3 regions of the Pseudomonas sp. Soil_N_39 genome follow, and region 3 is predicted to be linked to each of the others. Evidence: predicted binding sites of a transcription regulator. Region 3 holds the regulator's gene; each other region holds the start of a gene.
The links. The regulator FliA, encoded in region 3, starts transcription of late flagellar genes. The targets are predictions, from matches to a motif close to CTAAAGTTTNNNNNNNNNNNGCCGNTAA.
Positions count from the first base shown of each region.

Region 1: AC3A5O_RS03575 (methyl-accepting chemotaxis protein) is a predicted target of FliA. The motif match lies at 2,887-2,914, and genes of this name have one in related genera.
Region 2: AC3A5O_RS19530 (methyl-accepting chemotaxis protein) is a predicted target of FliA. The motif match lies at 3,334-3,361, and genes of this name have one in related genera.

Region 1 covers NZ_JBDGLI010000002.1:283,814-289,764, forward strand. The annotation lists gene AC3A5O_RS03560 (putative bifunctional diguanylate cyclase/phosphodiesterase) at 1-257, shown strand, start outside; gene AC3A5O_RS03565 (NorM family multidrug efflux MATE transporter) at 364-1,758, opposite strand; gene AC3A5O_RS03570 (LysR substrate-binding domain-containing protein) at 1,917-2,837, shown strand; gene AC3A5O_RS03575 (methyl-accepting chemotaxis protein) at 3,024-5,000, shown strand; gene AC3A5O_RS03580 (aldose 1-epimerase family protein) at 5,329-5,951, shown strand, end outside.
Region 2 covers NZ_JBDGLI010000013.1:89,535-95,485, forward strand. The annotation lists gene AC3A5O_RS19515 (alpha/beta fold hydrolase) at 1-81, opposite strand, end outside; gene AC3A5O_RS19520 (YqaA family protein) at 167-601, opposite strand; gene AC3A5O_RS19525 (DUF411 domain-containing protein) at 601-1,047, opposite strand; gene AC3A5O_RS19530 (methyl-accepting chemotaxis protein) at 1,281-3,275, opposite strand; gene AC3A5O_RS19535 (hypothetical protein) at 3,514-3,702, shown strand; gene AC3A5O_RS19540 (fe2+ zn2+ uptake regulation protein) at 3,712-4,092, opposite strand; gene pvdQ (bifunctional acylase PvdQ) at 4,389-5,951, shown strand, end outside.
Region 3 covers NZ_JBDGLI010000005.1:157,438-163,388, forward strand. The annotation lists gene flhA (flagellar biosynthesis protein FlhA) at 1-1,863, shown strand, start outside; gene flhF (flagellar biosynthesis GTPase FlhF) at 1,875-3,224, shown strand; gene fleN (flagellar synthesis regulator FleN) at 3,340-4,170, shown strand; gene fliA (RNA polymerase sigma factor FliA) at 4,167-4,910, shown strand; gene AC3A5O_RS10015 (chemotaxis response regulator CheY) at 5,077-5,448, shown strand; gene AC3A5O_RS10020 (protein phosphatase CheZ) at 5,467-5,951, shown strand, end outside.

The DNA of each region.
Region 1 (5,951 bases), on a different contig from region 3:
ACAAGAGCTTCGTTGGCGGCATGGAGCAGCGCGAAGAGAACCGCAAACTGGTGCACGCCATGATCAACCTGGCCCACAACCTCAACCTGGAGGTGGTGGCCGAAGGTGTGGAAACCCAGGAACAATTGGATTTGCTACGCGGTTTCGGTTGCGACCAGGTGCAGGGTTTCCTGATCAGCAAGCCGTTGCCGTTGCCAGAGTTGGTTGAGTACCTGACATTTGACGGCAATCAGCAGCCCATACTGGAAATGAGCTGACCCAAAACCCTGTGGGAGCGAGCTTGCTCGCGATAGCGGTGTGTCAGTCAAAGTCGATGTGACAGGCTATCGCCATCGCGAGCAAGCTCGCTCCCACAAGGGAAACTCATTCAGTCTGAACGACCTCGAAACCCTGCTGCCCGGGTTCACGCCTGATCATCCGCTTCATCTTCCATTCAAACGCCAGGGTCAGGCTCACGGCCGCGCAGGCCAGCCCCAGAGCCAGGCCCCACCAGACACCGGTCGGTCCCCAGTTCAGGTGGAACGCCATCCACCAGGCCGACGGTGCGCCGATCAGCCAATAGCAACCCAGGCCCACCAGAAAGGTGGTCTTGGCGTCCTTGAGCCCGCGAATGCAACCCATGGCGATGGTTTGCGTGCCGTCGAACAGCTCGAACCACGCCGCCACCGCCAACAGGCTCACGGCCAGGTTGATCACATCGCGGAACGCCGGGTCGTCGTGGTCCAGGAACAAACCGATCAATTGATGGGGCAATAGCCAGAACACCATGGCAAACGCCAGCATCGCGGCCGCGCCAAAACCAATGCCGACTCGACCGGCCAGACGCGCCATCAACAGCTGCCCGGCGCCGTAGTGCTGGCCGATGCGCATGGTGATGGCATAGGACATCCCGGCCGGCACCATGAACGCCACCGAGACGATTTGCAGGGCGATCTGGTGGGCCGCCAACGGCGTGCTGCCCATGGTGCCCATGCACAGCGCGGCGAACGCGAACAGCCCGACTTCCACTGCGTACGTGCCGCCAATCGGCAGACCCAGGCGCCACAGTTCCTTGAGGTATTGGCGATTGGGCCGCGACAGGCCATCAAGCAGCGGATAGGCACGGTAGGCCGGGTGCCGATGGATGTGCCAGGCCAGCGCCAGGGCCATGCAATTGGCGACGATGGCCGTGACCAGGCCGATGCCCATCAAGCCGAGTTTCGGCAGGCCGAACATGCCGGTAATGAGCGCGTAGTTGAGCAGGAAGTTGGCCACCGTGCCGCCCAGGCTGATCACCATGACCGGCGTGGCCCGGCCGATGGCGCTGGTGAAGCCGCGCAGGGCCATGAAGCTCAGGTAGCCGGGCAGGGCGAACGGCAGCGCAAGCAGGAACTGTCCGGCGGACAGCACGTTGGTTTCGGTCTGGCCGAACATCAGCAGCACGGGCTTGAGGTTCCACAGCAGCAACCCGGCCATCAACGCCATCAACCAGGCCAGCCAAAGCCCGGCCTGGGTCAGCCGGGTGGCGCCTTCGACATCGCCCGCGCCCTGGCGGATCGCGACCAGGGTGCCCACCGCGGCGATCACGCCGATGCAGAAGATCGACACGAACGAATAGGTGGCCGCCCCGAGCCCGCCACCGGCGAGGGCTTCAGGGCTCAGGCGCGCCATCATCACAGTGTCGGTCAGCACCATCAGCATGTGCGCCAACTGCGAGGCGATCAACGGCCCCGCCAGCCGCAGGATGGCCCAGAGTTCGGTACGCACCGGATGCTGCATGATCATCACGCTCCATGTTTAAACAAGGCAGTAAAGCGACGATTCTCGGCGCTCTCGGCGGATTGCACAAAAGGATAAAAAAGATCGCTGGCATGATTAAAACTCATGCTGGACGGGTTTCTGGTAGGGTTTGCAGACCACGCCATGGAGCTTTTGCGATGCCCCGTCGTCTTCCTCCTCTCTATGCGTTGCGGGCATTCGAAGCCGCGGCGCGCTACAGCTCGTTCACCCGGGCCGCCGAAGAACTGTCGATCACCCAGAGCGCCGTCAGCCGGCACATTCGCACGCTGGAGGATCACTTTGCCTGCCGGCTGTTCCAGCGCAGCGGCCGCAACCTGCAATTGACCGAGGCGGCGCGATTGTTGTTGCCGGGCGTGCGGGAGGGCTTCATGGCGCTGGAGCGGGCCTGCCACACCTTGCATGGCGAAGACGGCATCCTGCGCATGAAAGCGCCTTCCACGTTGACCATGCGCTGGTTGTTGGCGCGCCTGAGTCGCTTCCGGCATTTGCAGCCCGGCAACGAGGTGCAACTGACCAGTGCCTGGATGGACATCGATTCGGTGGACTTCAACGTCGAGCCCTTCGATTGCGCCGTATTGCTGGGCAACGGGCATTTTCCGGCGGACTGGGAGGCCAGTTTGCTGTTCCCCGAGGAATTGATCCCGGTGGGTGCGCCGAACCTGTTGAACGATCAGCCTTGGGATGTGGCGCGGTTGGCCAGTGCTGAACTGCTGCATCCGACGCCGGATCGCCGGGACTGGCGCAACTGGCTGCAACGCATGGGCCTGTCCGACAAGGTCTCGCTCAAGGGGGGGCAGGTGTTCGATACCCTGGAGCTGGGCATGATCGCTGCGGCGCGTGGCTATGGGGTTTCCATGGGCGACTTGTTGATGGTGGCCGAGGACGTTGCCCAGGGACGCTTGAGCCTGCCCTGGCCGACGGCTGTCGCCAGCGGTGAGCACTATTACCTGGTCTGGCCGAAAACCCGGCCGGGAGGTGAACGTTTGCGCCGGCTCAGCGACTTCCTCCAAGGCGAGGTCAAGGCCATGCAACTGCCCGATGTACAGCGCCTGGGCTGAAACGTTGAAGTTGGCGTGCTAGCCACTTGGCATTAATCCGTCCAAACCGCTCAAGTATTTGGCGTTGCCGCCGAATCCGTGAAGATGGAACCCTCGTTCAGAAAGGGTCTACTCACACCTCACCCGAATAAAATGCCGAGCGTGCGACGTGATCAGGATGATCCGGTCTCTCGGCCAGGAGCCGTCATGTCTCAACCCCGTGCCCGGATCGCCTCACAGCTAGGCCTTGCCCTCGCCGTGATACTGGCGATCGTGATCTCCGGCAGTACCGTCTTCGCCTTGCGTTCGCTGGACACTGCCAACCTTGCCACCCGTGAAGAGCACTTGGCCAGCGAAGCGCGCCTGATGGCCGACCAGCTCAATACCTTCCACAGCACCCTGCGCGAGAGCACTCAGCGCTTGGCCGGTCTGTTCGAAAAGCGCTTCAGCGCGGGCCTGAGTGTGCATCCGGACCAGCCGGTGACGGTGGCGGGCGTACAAACTCCAGGCTTGAACCTGGGCAGCGAAGTGTTGAACAACAACTTCAAGGAAGTGGACGAGTTCAAGGCGATGACCGCCGGGGTGGCCACAGTCTTCGTGCGCAGCGGCGACGATTTCATCCGCGTCAGTACCTCGGTCAGTAAACAGGACGGTACACGGGCCATCGGCACCGTGCTTGACCGCGCCGGCCCGGCCTACGGCCCGGTGATCAGTGGGCAGAGCTACATTGGTCGGGCCCTGCTTTTCGGACGCTTCTACATGTCGCAGTACACGCCTGTACGCGACAGCAGCGGCAAGATCATTGCCGTGTTGTACGTAGGCTTCGATTACACCGACGCGCAGAACGCGCAGTTCGAAAACCTCAAGCGCTTCCGCATCGGCCAGACCGGTTCCCTGGCGCTGCTGGACGAACAAAACAAATGGCTGGTGCCGCCCGCCGGCGTGCAGGCGCTGGACAACGCTACCGCGGCCATCACCGGCTTGATCAAAAAGCCGGGCAAGGGCGCGTTCTGGGCCGATACCGCCGAAGATTTCTACAGCGTTGCCGTACCGTTCGAGGGGGGGCCGTGGGCGGTGGTGGCGAGCATGCCGAAAACCGAGATCCGCGCCGTGACCTGGAGCGTCGGTATGCAACTGGCCATCGGCAGCCTGCTGGCGATGCTGTTGGCGGTCGGTTCGGCGATGTGGTTGTTGCGCAGCAAACTGGCACCGCTGGGGGATCTGGTGCGCCAGGCCGAGGCGTTGGGCGCCGGCGACCTGAGCGTGCGCCTGAATGTGTCGAGCCATGACGAAATCGGTCAGTTGGCCCGTGCCTTCAACCAGATGAGCCAGGCCCTGTCGACCATGGTCGAGCACATCCGCAAGGCCTCCCAGGAGGTCAACAGCCGCGCCCAGGCCCTGTCCGGGTTGTCCAGCGGAGCGTACGAAGGCATGGAACAGCAGTCCGGCGAGATCACCAGCATGGCTGGCGCCGTGGAGGAGTTCAGTGCGACCTCCTTGAACATTGCCGACAACATGGGCAACACCGAGCGCCTGGCCCAGGAAAACGCCCAGCAAACCCGCATTGGTCGGACCTCGATGGATGAAGCGTCGTCCTCCCTGGAGCAAATCGCCGGCGCGCTGAACAGCACGGCCACGGTCATCAATACCCTGGGCCAGCGGTCCCAGGAAATCGGCGGCATCGTGGGGGTCATTACCTCGATTGCCGAGCAGACCAACCTGTTGGCCTTGAACGCGGCCATTGAAGCTGCCCGCGCCGGCGAGCAGGGCCGTGGTTTCGCCGTGGTGGCCGATGAAGTCCGCAGCCTGGCGTCCCGCACCCGCCAGGCCACGGACGAAATCTCCAGCATGATCAACAGCATCCAGCAGGAAACCGGCAATGCCATCAGCACGATGGAGCAGGGCAATTTGTTGATGCAGGAAGGTCTGTCGCGCAACGCCAATGTGGCCTCGGCCCTGGCGCGCATCGACGAGCAGAGCCGCTCGGCTGGCCAGCAATTCGCGGCGATCACCACCGCCACCCAGGAACAAAGCAGCACCGCAACCCTGCTCAGCAGCAACCTGCAGAGCATTGCCATGGCCAACAGTGAACAGCGCCAAGTGGTCTCGAACCTGGCCCTCACTGCCAAGGAGCTGGAAAAACTGGCCCAGGACCTGCGCCAAGAGGTTGATCGGTTCCGCTGAGGCTTCCTGTCACAAGCCCGCTCCCAGAGATTCCCTGTGGGAGCGAGCTTGCTCGCGAAGGCGGCTTTCCAGCCACACCCCTGCCAGCTGACTCACCGCCATCACGAGCATTCACCACCGTCCTCTCAGCTCAACGCTGAACCTCAAGCCAATCCCTCGCCACGGGTTCTGGGTTGTCCGAGCTGACGTCATCGCGAGCAAGCTCGCTCCCACAAAAAGCTGTCGATCGTGTAGTCGTGCTTTTTTAAGGTTATTGCTGTTTTTAAGCTTGCTGAAACGTTTCTTCAAGACTATAAAAACCGCACAACTCCAATAAAAGGTCGCGTCCATGACTCCGCTCAAACTCCTCGTTACCCTTGGCGCCCTGGGCGCTGCTTCCCAGGCGATGGCTTGGGATTACGTCCTGCTGGACACCGATAAAGCCGCCCAACCCTGGCAAATCACCAGCCAGCAACTCGGCGTGAAGACCGACAAGCCCTTTTCCGTGACGATGCGCACCCTGCACGGCGGCCGGCAGGAAGGCGTCAGCGTGGTCGACATCGACAACGGCACCCTGAAGCTTTCAGTCGTCCCGACCCGTGGCATGAACGTGCTGCAGGCGTCGGTCGGTGATGTGCGCATGGGTTGGGATTCGCCCGTCAAGGAAGTGGTCAACCCGGCGTTCATCGAGCTCAACGGCCGAGGCGGGTTGGGCTGGCTCGAAGGCTTCAACGAGCTGGTTACCCGCTGCGGCTACGAATGGGTCGGCCATCCCGGCATGGACAACGGCGAGCTGCTGACCCTGCATGGTCGCGCCGCCAATATCCCCGCCAACAAAGTCACCTTGCACATCGATGAAAAACCACCCTACGCCATCACCCTGCAAGGCGAGTTGAAGGAGCAGGCGTTCAAGAAGGTCGATTTCTCGGTGCAAACCGAACTGGTCACCGAGCCCGGCAGCGTGACGTTCGC
Region 2 (5,951 bases), on a different contig from region 3:
CGGGGTGGCGGCCTGGGCGAGCAGGGGCAGGGCGACGGTGAAGAGCAGGCTGGGCAACCAGCGCGTGGGGGTTCGGGACATGGTCAATCTCCTTGTGGCCGCGGCCGATCCTGGCGCGACCCGATTATGGCGGTATTAACCACAGGCAACCGAACGGACCGAATGTTCAACCCATCCAGCCCAGCGTGGCGAGGGCGAGCACGCCATAGCGCAGGCCTTTGGCCAGGGTCACGATCAGCAGGAAGCGCCGCCACGGCTCGCCCATCACCCCGGCCACCAGGGTCAACGGATCGCCGATGATCGGCAGCCAACTGAGCAGCAGCGACCAGCGGCCGAAGCGCTGGTAATGCACGCGAGCCTTGTCCAGGTGAGCCGGGCTGACCGGGAACCAGCGTCGGTCCTTGAAGTGCTCCAGGCGCGTGCCCAGCCACCAGTTCACCAGCGAACCCAGGACGTTGCCGACCGTGGCGACCCCCAGCAACAGCCAGGTTTCGTGGCGCTCGCTGAGCAGCAGGCCGACCAACAAGGCCTCCGATTGCAGCGGCAGCAAGGTCGCCGCACCGAAAGCCGCCAGAAACAAGCCGATATAGGCTTCGCCCATCAGTGGGCCGGGTAATCCGCCACTACGGTTTGGGTCCCGTCTTTCTTCAGGCCAATCACTTGATAGGCATCGCTCATGCCGTCCATTTCCATGCCGGGCGAGCCCATGGGCATGCCGGGGGCGGCTACGCCGAGCAAGTCGTCGCGCTTGCTCAACGCCAGCACCTGGTCGGCCGGAACATGGCCTTCGACGAATTTGCCGTTGATTTCGGCGGTGTGGCAGGAACGCAGGTTTGGCGCCACGCCCAGGCGTTGCTTGACCGAACTCATGTCGGCCTCGACATGGTCGTTGACCTTGAAGCCGTTTTCTTGCAGATGCGAGATCCACTTCTTGCAGCAGCCGCAATTGGCGTCGCGGTGCACATCGATGGTGACGGGTTCGGCGGCCTGGGCCAAGGTAGTCATGAACAGGGCGCTCAAGGCGAGCAGGTGCAGGGGGTTGGCCATGAAGGAGGTCTCTTGTCGAACGGTTTGGAGGGAGGATAACAGAGTAGCGAGGGCAAGCTGACAGGGGGCTGAGGCGGGGATTACACAATTGTCAGGCTGGAAGGACGAACGCAGTCTTGTGGGAGCGAGCTTGCTCGCGATAGCGGTTTGTCAGTCACAATCTTGCAGCTGATCCGACTCTATCGCGAGCAAGCTTTGCTCCCACAGATCTGACACAGGTGAATGGAGACGCTTCAGCGCACCTTGAACCGCCCCATGATCGTATTCACCCGACTATTGGCGTCCAGCAGTTGCCGGGTGTTGGCCTCGCTGGCCAGGCCACTTTCCACCAGTTCCTCCACCATGTGGCGGATTTGCACCATGCTGCGATTGATCTCCTCGGTCACCGCGCTCTGTTGCTCGGCGGCCGTAGCGATCTGGGTGCTGAGGCTGTTGATCTGGCTGACCGAGCCGGCCATTTCGTCCAGGCCCGAGTTGACTCGGGAGGTCGCATCGGCCGCCGACTGGCAACTGGCCTGGGTGTTTTCCATGGCCGAGACCGACGAACTCACGCCTTGGGTCAGGCGGGTCAGCATTTCGTTGATTTCCGAGGTACTGGCCTGGGTACGGGCGGCGAGAGCGCGGACTTCGTCGGCCACCACGGCAAAACCACGGCCTTGCTCCCCGGCACGGGCAGCCTCAATAGCGGCGTTGAGCGCCAGCAGGTTGGTCTGCCCGGCGATGGCGCCGATCACGCCCAGGATCTCGGTGATGCGCTGGGCGTCTTGTTGCATGCTCTCGACCTTGCGGGTGGCGCTGGCGACTTCATCGATCAACGCCACCACACTGCTGGAGGCCTCACCGACCACGACGCGGGAGCGATCGGCATGCTCGTTGGCGCGTTGGGTGAACGCCGCAGTCTCGGCCGCGTTTTGCGCGACGCTTTCAGCCGTAGAGCTCATCTGGGTGATGGCGGTCACGGTCTGGTCGGTTTCCGAGGCGTGGCGCATCAGGATTTCGCTGGTATGGGCCGAGGTCCGTTGCAGATCGCCCAGGCTCGACGCCATGGCGCCGGTGGCCTGAGTGACTTCACCGATCATGCCTTGCAGGTAAGCGATGAAGCGGTTGACCGAATGACCAATCGCCCCCAATTCATCCTCGGCCCGGATGGTGATGCGTCGGGTCAGGTCGGCATCGCCGGTGGACAAGGCGTCGATGTTGCCTTTGAGCACCTTCATGCGATTAGTCAACTGGCGGATCGCGTAGAGCTGCATCAAGACCAGCAGGATCACCATCGGGATCTGCAGCAGGCTCAACGTGCTCAGTACATCGTCGCGCTGGGCGGTGATCAGGCGGGTCGGCAATGCGGTGGCCAGGAACCACGGCGAACCTTCGATAGGGCGCATGAAGAAGGTGCTGGCCTCGCCCTTGTTGTCGAACTCGACCCGCTGCAACGGCTGGTCGCGCTGGGCCAGGCCCGCCTTGACCTGGGCGGCGAATGGCGAGGTGGCCGCCAGTTCGCTGATGTTCTTCAGCACGATCGGCCCGCTGATGCGCGAACTGTTGCTGATGATCTTGCCGTCGCCTTCGACGATCAGCATCTCGGCGCTCAGGTCGGCTTCCTTGCGTGCCACCAGCTCATTGAAGAAGCCCAGGGTCACGTCGATGGTGGACACGCCGTAAGGCACGCCGTTTTTCTGGATGGCCATGGCGCAGTTGGTGCGCGGTTCGGCGCTGGCGTCATCTTTATAGGCCGCAGCCCAGGCGCATTTGCCAGGTGGAGTGGCCATGCCGCCCTTGTGCCAGGGTTGTTCGTAATAGTTGGGCGCGGCGTCACTGTTCCAGAAGGTATTGACCACCAGTTTGCCGGACGCGTCGCGGTGCCAGAACGTGCTGAACTTGCTGCGTCCCTCGGCCCGCTGGTTGGGCAAGGGCCAGATCCCGCCGCCGAAGACTTTCAACTCGCCGTACTGATCCACCAGCCCCGGCAACACTTTGTCGATGGCATCGCTGTCGAGCAGCGGGATGGTCTGGGTGATGCTGCGTTGCTGCGCCTGTACCTTGTTCAATTCGCCCTGGATCTGCTCGGCAACCTCGGCGATGCGGTTCAGGACCACTTGCTCCTCGGTGTGGCGCAGCTTGGGCGCGACCAGATAACTGATGCCCACCACCGTCAGGAGGGACAGCACCAGCATGAAAATAACCAGAAACAGGGTGTAGCGTGCCTGAATAGTTCGGAATGAAGGCATGTGGGAAGTCCTTGCACGAAGGCGACTTTCTGGAGCAGGCGGATGGGCAGTCCTGACTATATCGGCCTGGGAGGACGCAGCTTTAGAGGTCAGTTGGTCGAGGGATAGAACGAGTGGATTGCACGAAGACACGCCTTCGGCTGTACCATGGGGGCCGTCGGCAACCCGTCATCCAGGCGATAGGGTGCGGACTTGACAAGCCTTCGGATACAGAACGGATACATTCAGGAAATTGGCAATGACTCATTCACAACGTTTGAAATACTCGATTCTGATCGTCCTCGTCGTCCTGGCTATCATGCTGGGGCTGTCCTGGATGCAGGGCAAGGGCATGATCAGCGAGCAGTTGTTTCAATACATCGCCATTGCCGTGGCGGTCATCGTGGTGGTGATCAACGGCGTAATGCGGCGCAAGGTCAAGCCCTGAGCGCCGGCTTCATTCCTCGGCCTCGAGCACGGCCATCGCGCTGGGGTGCAGGCGGTAGCTTTTATCGGCGTTGAGGGTCACGACCCCTTCGCTGCACAGGCGCTTCAATACCTCGCGCACGCTGAGAAAGGACAACGGAATGTCCAACCCCAATAACTGGCTGTGCACACCACGCACACCCAGGCAGCGGTTTTCGTGGGCGGCCTTGAGCAGCGCGTCGATGACTTTAAGACGAATCAGGCTGGTCCTGAGCCCGAAGCTCTTGAGCAGGCGCCTGATGTGGTCATTGCCGCCGCGCTCTGGCGGCCTGTCGAATTCACGGTGAGTGGCGTTCAGCGAGACGCCGGTTGGCCTTGGCTTGCCCTCCATGGGCAGTTGCGCGTTACGCATGCAGAAACTCCTTACCAGCCTGATCAGAAAAGGTCACGAATACTCTCCTGTTATAGGACGAACGAGGACGCGCAATCATGAGGACGATGATGTGAAAAAATTGCCCCCGCTTCGTCAAACCCCCGTGTTCAAGCGGCGCAAGGCCATTAATTTTTTTTCGTCCGGTTCGTTTTCAAGGTAGGCACATTCCGGTTCAGCACGCGGCGTGTGATTTCCCAGGCGGGCCGAGTGTTTGTCGACTGGCGCAGCGGCAGCCGTCCTGGTCTCTGAAGTTTTCATCAGGAGTGAACGTGAGAATGTCCGGGCAGTTATCGAGGGTTGGCCTTGCAGGCGCTTTTCTGGGGATCGCCCTCGGGCTCAGCCCCGTGGTCAATGCGCAGGACGATGGACAGCAGGCCAGTGCCGAGATCCGTCGCACCCGGTTTGGCGTGCCACATATCCGCGCCCAGGACGAACGTGGACTGGGTTATGGCATCGGTTATGCCTACGCCCAGGACAATCTGTGCCTGCTGGCCAATGAGATCGTCACGGTCAATGCTCAGCGCTCGCGTTACTTCGGGCCCGAGCAGGTCACGGTCGAACAGCGGGAGAACCGCGCCAGCGATCTGTTTTTCAGCTGGCTCAACACACCGCAAGCGGTCTCCGGTTTCTGGCAGGCCCAGACGCCTCAAGTGCAACAACTGGTTGAAGGCTATGCGGCGGGCTACAACCGTGCGTTGGCCGAGCGCAAGGCCAAGGGCCTGCCTGAGCAATGCGCCAGTGAGTGGGTGCGGCCGATCACCGCGCTGGACCTGGTCAAATTGACCCGTCGCTTGTTGGTGGAAGGCGGCGTCGGCCAGTTCGCCGAAGCTCTGGCTGGCGCACAACCGCCTCAGGCGACGGCACTCGCCACTGCTCCGGCCGCGAGTTTCGCCGCTGCCGCGACCCGGCAGCAGCGTTTTGCCCTGGAGCGCGGCAGCAATGCCCTGGCCATCGGCAGTGAGCGCTCGTTTAATGGTCGCGGCATGTTGCTGGCGAACCCGCATTTTCCGTGGGTGGGCGGCATGCGTTTCTACCAGATGCACCTGACCATTCCCGGCAAGCTGGACGTCATGGGCGCGGCGCTGCCGGGCCTGCCGATGATCAACATCGGTTTCAGCCAACACCTGGCCTGGACCCACACCGTCGACAGCTCAAAGCATTTCACCTTGTATCGGCTGCAACTGGACCCGAAAGACCCGACCCGCTACCTGCTCGATGGCGAATCCGTGCCGATGAGCCAGCAGACGGTCGCGGTGGACATCAAGCAACCCGACGGCCAGGTGCAGACGGTTTCCCGCGTGGTCTATGGCTCGCAGTTCGGCCCGATCGTGCAATGGCCCGGCCGGCTGGACTGGGACAACCGATTCGCCTACAGCCTGCGGGATGCGAACCTGGAAAACGATCGTGTGCTGGCCCAGTGGTACGCCATGAACAAGGCCGTCACGCTCAAGGATTTGCAGGACGCCGTCCATAAGATTCAGGGTATTCCCTGGGTCAATACCCTGGCGGTGGACGACCAGGGGCAAAGCCTCTACATGAACGTGTCGGTGGTGCCGAACGTCGACGCCGACAAACTGGCCCGGTGCAGTGACCCCCGGGCCGGATTGCAGCTGATCGTGCTGGATGGCAGTCGCAGCGAATGCGCCTGGGGCAGCGATTCCAAAGCGGTGCAAAAGGGTATTTATGCCGCCGACAAGCTCCCGCAGTTGCTGCGCCGCGATTACGTGCAGAACTCCAACGATTCGGCCTGGATGGTCAACCCTGCGCAGCCGTTGTCCGGCTATTCCCCGGTGATCAGCCAGCAAGGCCAGCCGCTGGGCCTGCGGGCGCGTTTTGCG
Region 3 (5,951 bases):
GTAGCGTCCACCCGAGTCGTGATGATCCACGGTCACGAGGGGCATGAGGCTGCCGGTAAGGTGATCCAGGCCTTCGGCGAGGTGGTGATCGGCGGTAACTACGTGGTCGGTATCGTGGTCTTCGCCATTTTGATGATCATCAACTTCGTCGTGGTGACCAAGGGCGCCGGGCGGATTTCCGAGGTGAGCGCGCGTTTCACCCTCGATGCGATGCCCGGCAAGCAGATGGCGATCGACGCCGACCTCAACGCCGGCCTGATCGACCAGAGCCAGGCCAAGCTGCGCCGCCTGGAGGTGGCCCAAGAGGCCGAGTTCTACGGTTCCATGGACGGTGCCAGCAAATTCGTGCGCGGTGACGCCATCGCCGGCCTGCTGATCCTGTTCATCAACCTGATCGGCGGCATGGCCGTCGGTATCTTCCAGCATGGCTTGACCTTCGGCGATGCCGGCAAGGTTTATGCCCTGCTGACCATCGGTGACGGTTTGGTGGCGCAATTGCCATCACTGTTGTTATCCACAGCCGCCGCGATCATGGTGACCCGTGCTTCGGGCTCCGAAGACATGGGCAAGCAGATTGGCCGGCAGATGTTTGCCTCGCCCAAGGCCCTGGCCGTTGCCGCCGGCCTGATGGCGGTGATGGGGCTGGTGCCGGGGATGCCGCACTTTTCCTTCCTGAGCATGGCGGCCATGGCAGCCGGTGGTGCCTACTGGTTCTGGAAGAAGCAGAACGTGCAGAAGGTCCAGGCCCTGCAAGAGGTCAAGCGCCAGCAGGAACTGCTGCCGTCGCCGGCCCGCGCCATGGAAACCAAGGAACTGGGCTGGGACGACGTGACCCCGATCGACATGATCGGCCTGGAAGTCGGCTATCGCCTGATTCCCTTGGTCGACCGCAATCAGGGTGGGCAGTTGCTGGCGCGGATCAAGGGGGTGCGCAAGAAGCTCTCCCAAGACCTGGGCTTCCTGATGCCTACCGTGCATATCCGCGACAACCTTGACCTGGCGCCGAGCGCCTATCGCCTGACCTTGATGGGGGTGATTCTGGCCGAAGCCGAGATCTATCCCGACCGCGAATTGGCGATCAACCCCGGCCAGGTCTACGGCAGCCTCAGCGGCATCACCGCCAAGGATCCGGCTTTCGGCCTGGAAGCGGTGTGGATCGAAATCAGCCAGCGGGCCCAGGCCCAGTCCCTCGGTTATACCGTGGTGGACGCCAGTACCGTGGTGGCGACCCACTTGAACCAGATCCTGTACAAGCACTCCAGTGAGCTGATTGGCCACGAAGAAGTCCAGCAACTCCTGCAAGTACTGGCCAAAGGCTCGCCGAAGCTGGCCGAAGAGCTGGTGCCAGGCGTGGTTTCCTTGTCGCAGTTGCTCAAGGTGCTGCAGGCGCTGCTGGCCGAACAAGTGCCCGTGCGCGACATACGCAGTATCGCCGAGGCCATCGCCAACAACGCCGCCAAGAGTCAAGATACCGCCGCCTTGGTGGCTGCGGTTCGGGTCGGCGTGTCCCGCGCAATCGTCCAAAGCATTGTAGGCACTGAGTCTGAGCTGCCTGTGATCACCTTGGAGCCAAGGTTGGAACAGATATTGCTCAATAGTCTGCAGAAGGCAGGACAAGGCTCGGAAGAGGGTGTCCTGCTGGAGCCAAGCATGGCCGAGAAGCTGCAGCGTTCGCTGATCGAAGCAGCCCAGCGGCAAGAGATGCAAGGCCAACCGGTGATCCTGCTGGTGGCCGGTCCGATTCGCGCGATGCTCTCGCGATTCGGGCGCCTCGCGGTCCCGGGGCTGCATGTGCTGGCGTACCAGGAAATACCGGACAACAAGCAAGTGACCATCGTTGCGACAGTAGGGCCCAACGGCTGAGGTAGTGGTTTATGCAAGTGAAGCGTTTTTTCGCCGCCGACATGCGTCAGGCCATGAAACTGGTTCGTGACGAGCTGGGCGCTGAAGCAGCCATCATTGGCAACCGTCGTATCGCCGGCGGTGTCGAGCTGACGGCGGCCCTGGATTACAAACTGTCTGCGCTGGCCCCGCGGGTTCCGAACATGGAGCTCGAAGATGAGCTGCGCAAGACCCAATCGCGCATCGCCAGCGCCCAGGCCGAACTGAGCCTGCGCAGCAGCGAAGGCGAGGGTGCCGCGGGCACCAATCGTCAATTGTTCGCCGGTCAGCCGCTGACCGCCGGCCTGCCCTTGACCGCCGCCGAACCGCTAATGGAGCAGGCCCAGGCCGAACCGCGTCGTCCGGAACCGGCTCCCGCCGCGCCTGCCCGCGGGGTCGATCCGCGCGCCCTGGACTCGATGCGCTTTGAACTCAACAGCCTGCGCGAGCTGATGGAAGTCCAGCTCGGCTCCCTGGCCTGGAACCAGCTGCAAGGCAGCCGTCCGGCCCAGGCCAACCTGTGGCGTCGCCTGCAACGCATCGGCCTGTCCGGCCCGTTGTCCCGGGACCTGCTGGCGCTGATCAATGGTATCGAAGAACCGCGCCAGGCTTGGCGCATGTTGCTGGCGCACCTGGCGCGGATGATCTCCACGCCGGAAGTCGAGCCACTGGAAGAGGGCGGAGTGATTGCCATGGTCGGTCCTGCCGGCATGGGCAAGACCACCACCCTGGCCAAGCTCGCCGCCCGTTATGTACTCAAGTACGGCGCCCAGAGCATCGCCCTGGTGAGCATGGACAGTTTCCGCATCGGTGCCCAGGAACAACTCAAGACCCTGGGCCGGATCCTCAATGTGTCGGTGACCCATGTGGATCCGGGCCAATCCCTGGCCCAGGCGCTGGAGCCGTTGCTGCGCAAACGCGTTGTGCTGATCGATACCGCGGGCCTGCAAGCCAGCGATCCAGCCCTGCGCATGCAGCTCGAAAGCCTGGCCGGACGCGGTATCAAGTCAAAAAATTATCTCGTGTTGGCAACCACCAGCCAGAAACAGGTTCTAACCGCCGCATACCACAGCTACAAACGCTGCGGACTGGCCGGCTGCATCCTGACTAAGCTGGACGAAACGGCAAGCCTGGGCGAGGTGTTGAGCCTGGCGATCGGTCATGAACTGCCGGTGGCCTACCTGACCGATGGGCCGCGGATCCCGGATGATTTGCATCTGCCGCGCCGTCATCAACTGGTCAGTCGTGCCGTGAGTGTGCAAATGCAGGAAGAACCCAGCGAAGAAGCCATGGCTGACATGTTCGCTGACATCTACCACAGCCCGAGCAAGCAGGTCGGCTGAGGTAATCATGAATATTTTTTGTACCTACATCGATGGTCTGCCATGCATTGTTCCTTATGCGAACGCGCAGCCAGTAATGTGGCCTCCGTCTAAGAAGACAAGGTAAAGAACGAACATGGGCAGCATGCATCCCGTACAGGTGATCGCGGTGACCGGCGGCAAAGGTGGCGTCGGGAAGACTAACGTGTCAGTGAACTTGTCCCTGGCTCTGGCAGAGCTTGGCCGACGGGTCATGCTGCTGGACGCCGACCTGGGCCTGGCGAACGTCGACGTGCTGCTGGGGCTTACCCCCAAACGCACCCTGGCGGACGTGATCGAAGGCCGCTGCGAACTGCGCGACGTGCTGTTGCAGGGGCCAGGCGGGATTCGTATCGTGCCGGCTGCCTCCGGCACCCAGAGCATGGTTCACCTGACCCCAGCCCAACACGCGGGCCTGATCCAGGCTTTCAGCGACATCGGCGACAACCTCGATGTGCTGGTGATCGATACCGCGGCCGGCATTGGCGACTCGGTCGTCAGTTTCGTGCGCGCCGCCCAGGAAGTGCTGCTGGTGGTCTGCGACGAACCGACGTCCATCACCGACGCCTACGCCCTGATCAAACTGCTGAACCGCGACTATGGCATGAACCGCTTCCGCGTCCTGGCCAACATGGCCCAGAGCCCGCAGGAAGGACGCAACCTGTTCGCCAAGTTGACCAAGGTCACCGATCGCTTCCTGGACGTCGCCCTGCAATACGTCGGCGCGGTGCCTTACGACGAAAGCGTGCGCAAGGCCGTCCAGAAGCAACGTGCCGTCTATGAAGCCTTTCCACGTTCCAAATGCGCGCTGGCGTTCAAGGCGATCGCCCAGAAGGTCGATACCTGGCCATTGCCGGCCAATCCTCGCGGGCATCTGGAGTTTTTCGTCGAACGTCTTGTGCAACAAACAGCAGGGCCCGTGCTATGACAGCCAGCGGTTACAACCATCTCTACAAAAAATCGGCACGGGACGCCCAATACGAATTGATCGAGCGTTATGCGCCACTGGTCAAGCGTATCGCCTACCACTTGCTGGCGCGGTTGCCGGCCAGTGTCCAGGTCGAGGACTTGATCCAGGCCGGCATGATCGGCCTGCTTGAAGTGTCGAACAAATACGACGCCAGCAAAGGCGCCAGTTTCGAGACCTATGCCGGTATTCGCATTCGCGGGGCGATGCTCGATGAAGTCCGCAAGGGCGATTGGGCGCCGCGTTCGGTGCACCGCAATACCCGCATGGTCAGTGACGCGATTCGGGCAATTGAAGCGAAAACCGGGCGTGACGCTAAAGATCACGAAGTTGCTGCCGAACTCCAGTTAAGTCTCGATGATTATTACGGGATTTTGAACGATACCTTGGGCAGCCGCCTGTTCAGTTTCGACGACCTGCTGCAGGACGGCGAACACGAAGGGCTGCACGAGGATGGCGCGAGTGCTCACATGGAGCCATCGCGTGACCTGGAAGATGAACGTTTCCAGAGCGCGCTGGCGGATGCGATTGCCAATTTGCCGGAGCGTGAGCGACTGGTCTTGGCGCTGTACTACGACGAAGAGCTGAACCTCAAGGAAATCGGTGAGGTCCTGGGGGTCAGCGAATCGCGGGTCAGCCAGTTACACAGCCAGTGCGCGGCCCGTTTGCGGGGGCGTTTGGGGGAGTGGCGAGCGCGTTGACAGGCAGTGTGGGGACACTGCGACGAGGCTGGCCTGGCAGGTACTGCGCCAGTCTCCATCCGTTGTGCTCCGGACCGTTGTCGAGTGTTGTGCCGGATTGATTGAAATGGCGCGTCCAGGTGCTGGGCGCGTTTAAGACTGCTTGGAGGTCGAATTGGACAAGAACATGAAAATCCTCATCGTTGATGACTTCTCAACGATGCGGCGGATCATAAAAAACCTGTTGCGTGACCTTGGGTTCACCAACACGGTCGAGGCGGATGATGGCGTCACAGCCATTCCGGTCCTCAACAGCGGGAGCATCGACTTTCTGGTGACTGACTGGAACATGCCCGGCATGACCGGTATCGACTTGTTGCGCCATGTGCGCGCCGACGAAAAGCTCAAGCATCTTCCGGTGCTGATGGTCACTGCCGAAGCCAAGCGCGAGCAGATCATCGAAGCGGCCCAGGCCGGTGTAAACGGCTATGTGGTCAAACCCTTCACGGCCCAGGCGTTGAAAGAGAAGATCGAAAAAATCTTCGAACGCATCGGTTAACTGCGCCACGGGGGAGCTATGGACAACGAATCTTCAATGGGCGATTTCGAATCGACCCTGAAAAAACATGCCCGCGAACTGGTCGACAGCCTTGAAAAAGGTCGCTTTGGCGATGCGGTTCAAATGATCCATGAGCTCAACCAGACCCGTGACCGCGGTCTGTATCAGGAAGTGGGCAAGCTCACGCGTGAACTGCACAGCGCGATTGTCAATTTCCAGATCGACCCGCACATGCCGCAGGCCGAGGAAGTCTCGCAGATCACCGACGCCACCGAGCGCCTGGGGTATGTGGTCAAGCTGACCGAGGCCGCGGCGAACCGCACCATGGACCTGGTGGAAAGTGCAACGCCGCTGGTCAACGGCCTGAGTGAAGAAGCCCAGGCCTTGAGCACCGACTGGGGCCGGTTCATGCGTCGCGAAGTCGGTGCTGAAGAGTTTCGGGAGCTGGCCCGTCGGGTCGACGGTTTCCTGGCGCGCAGCAGCACCGAGAACCGCGCCGTGGC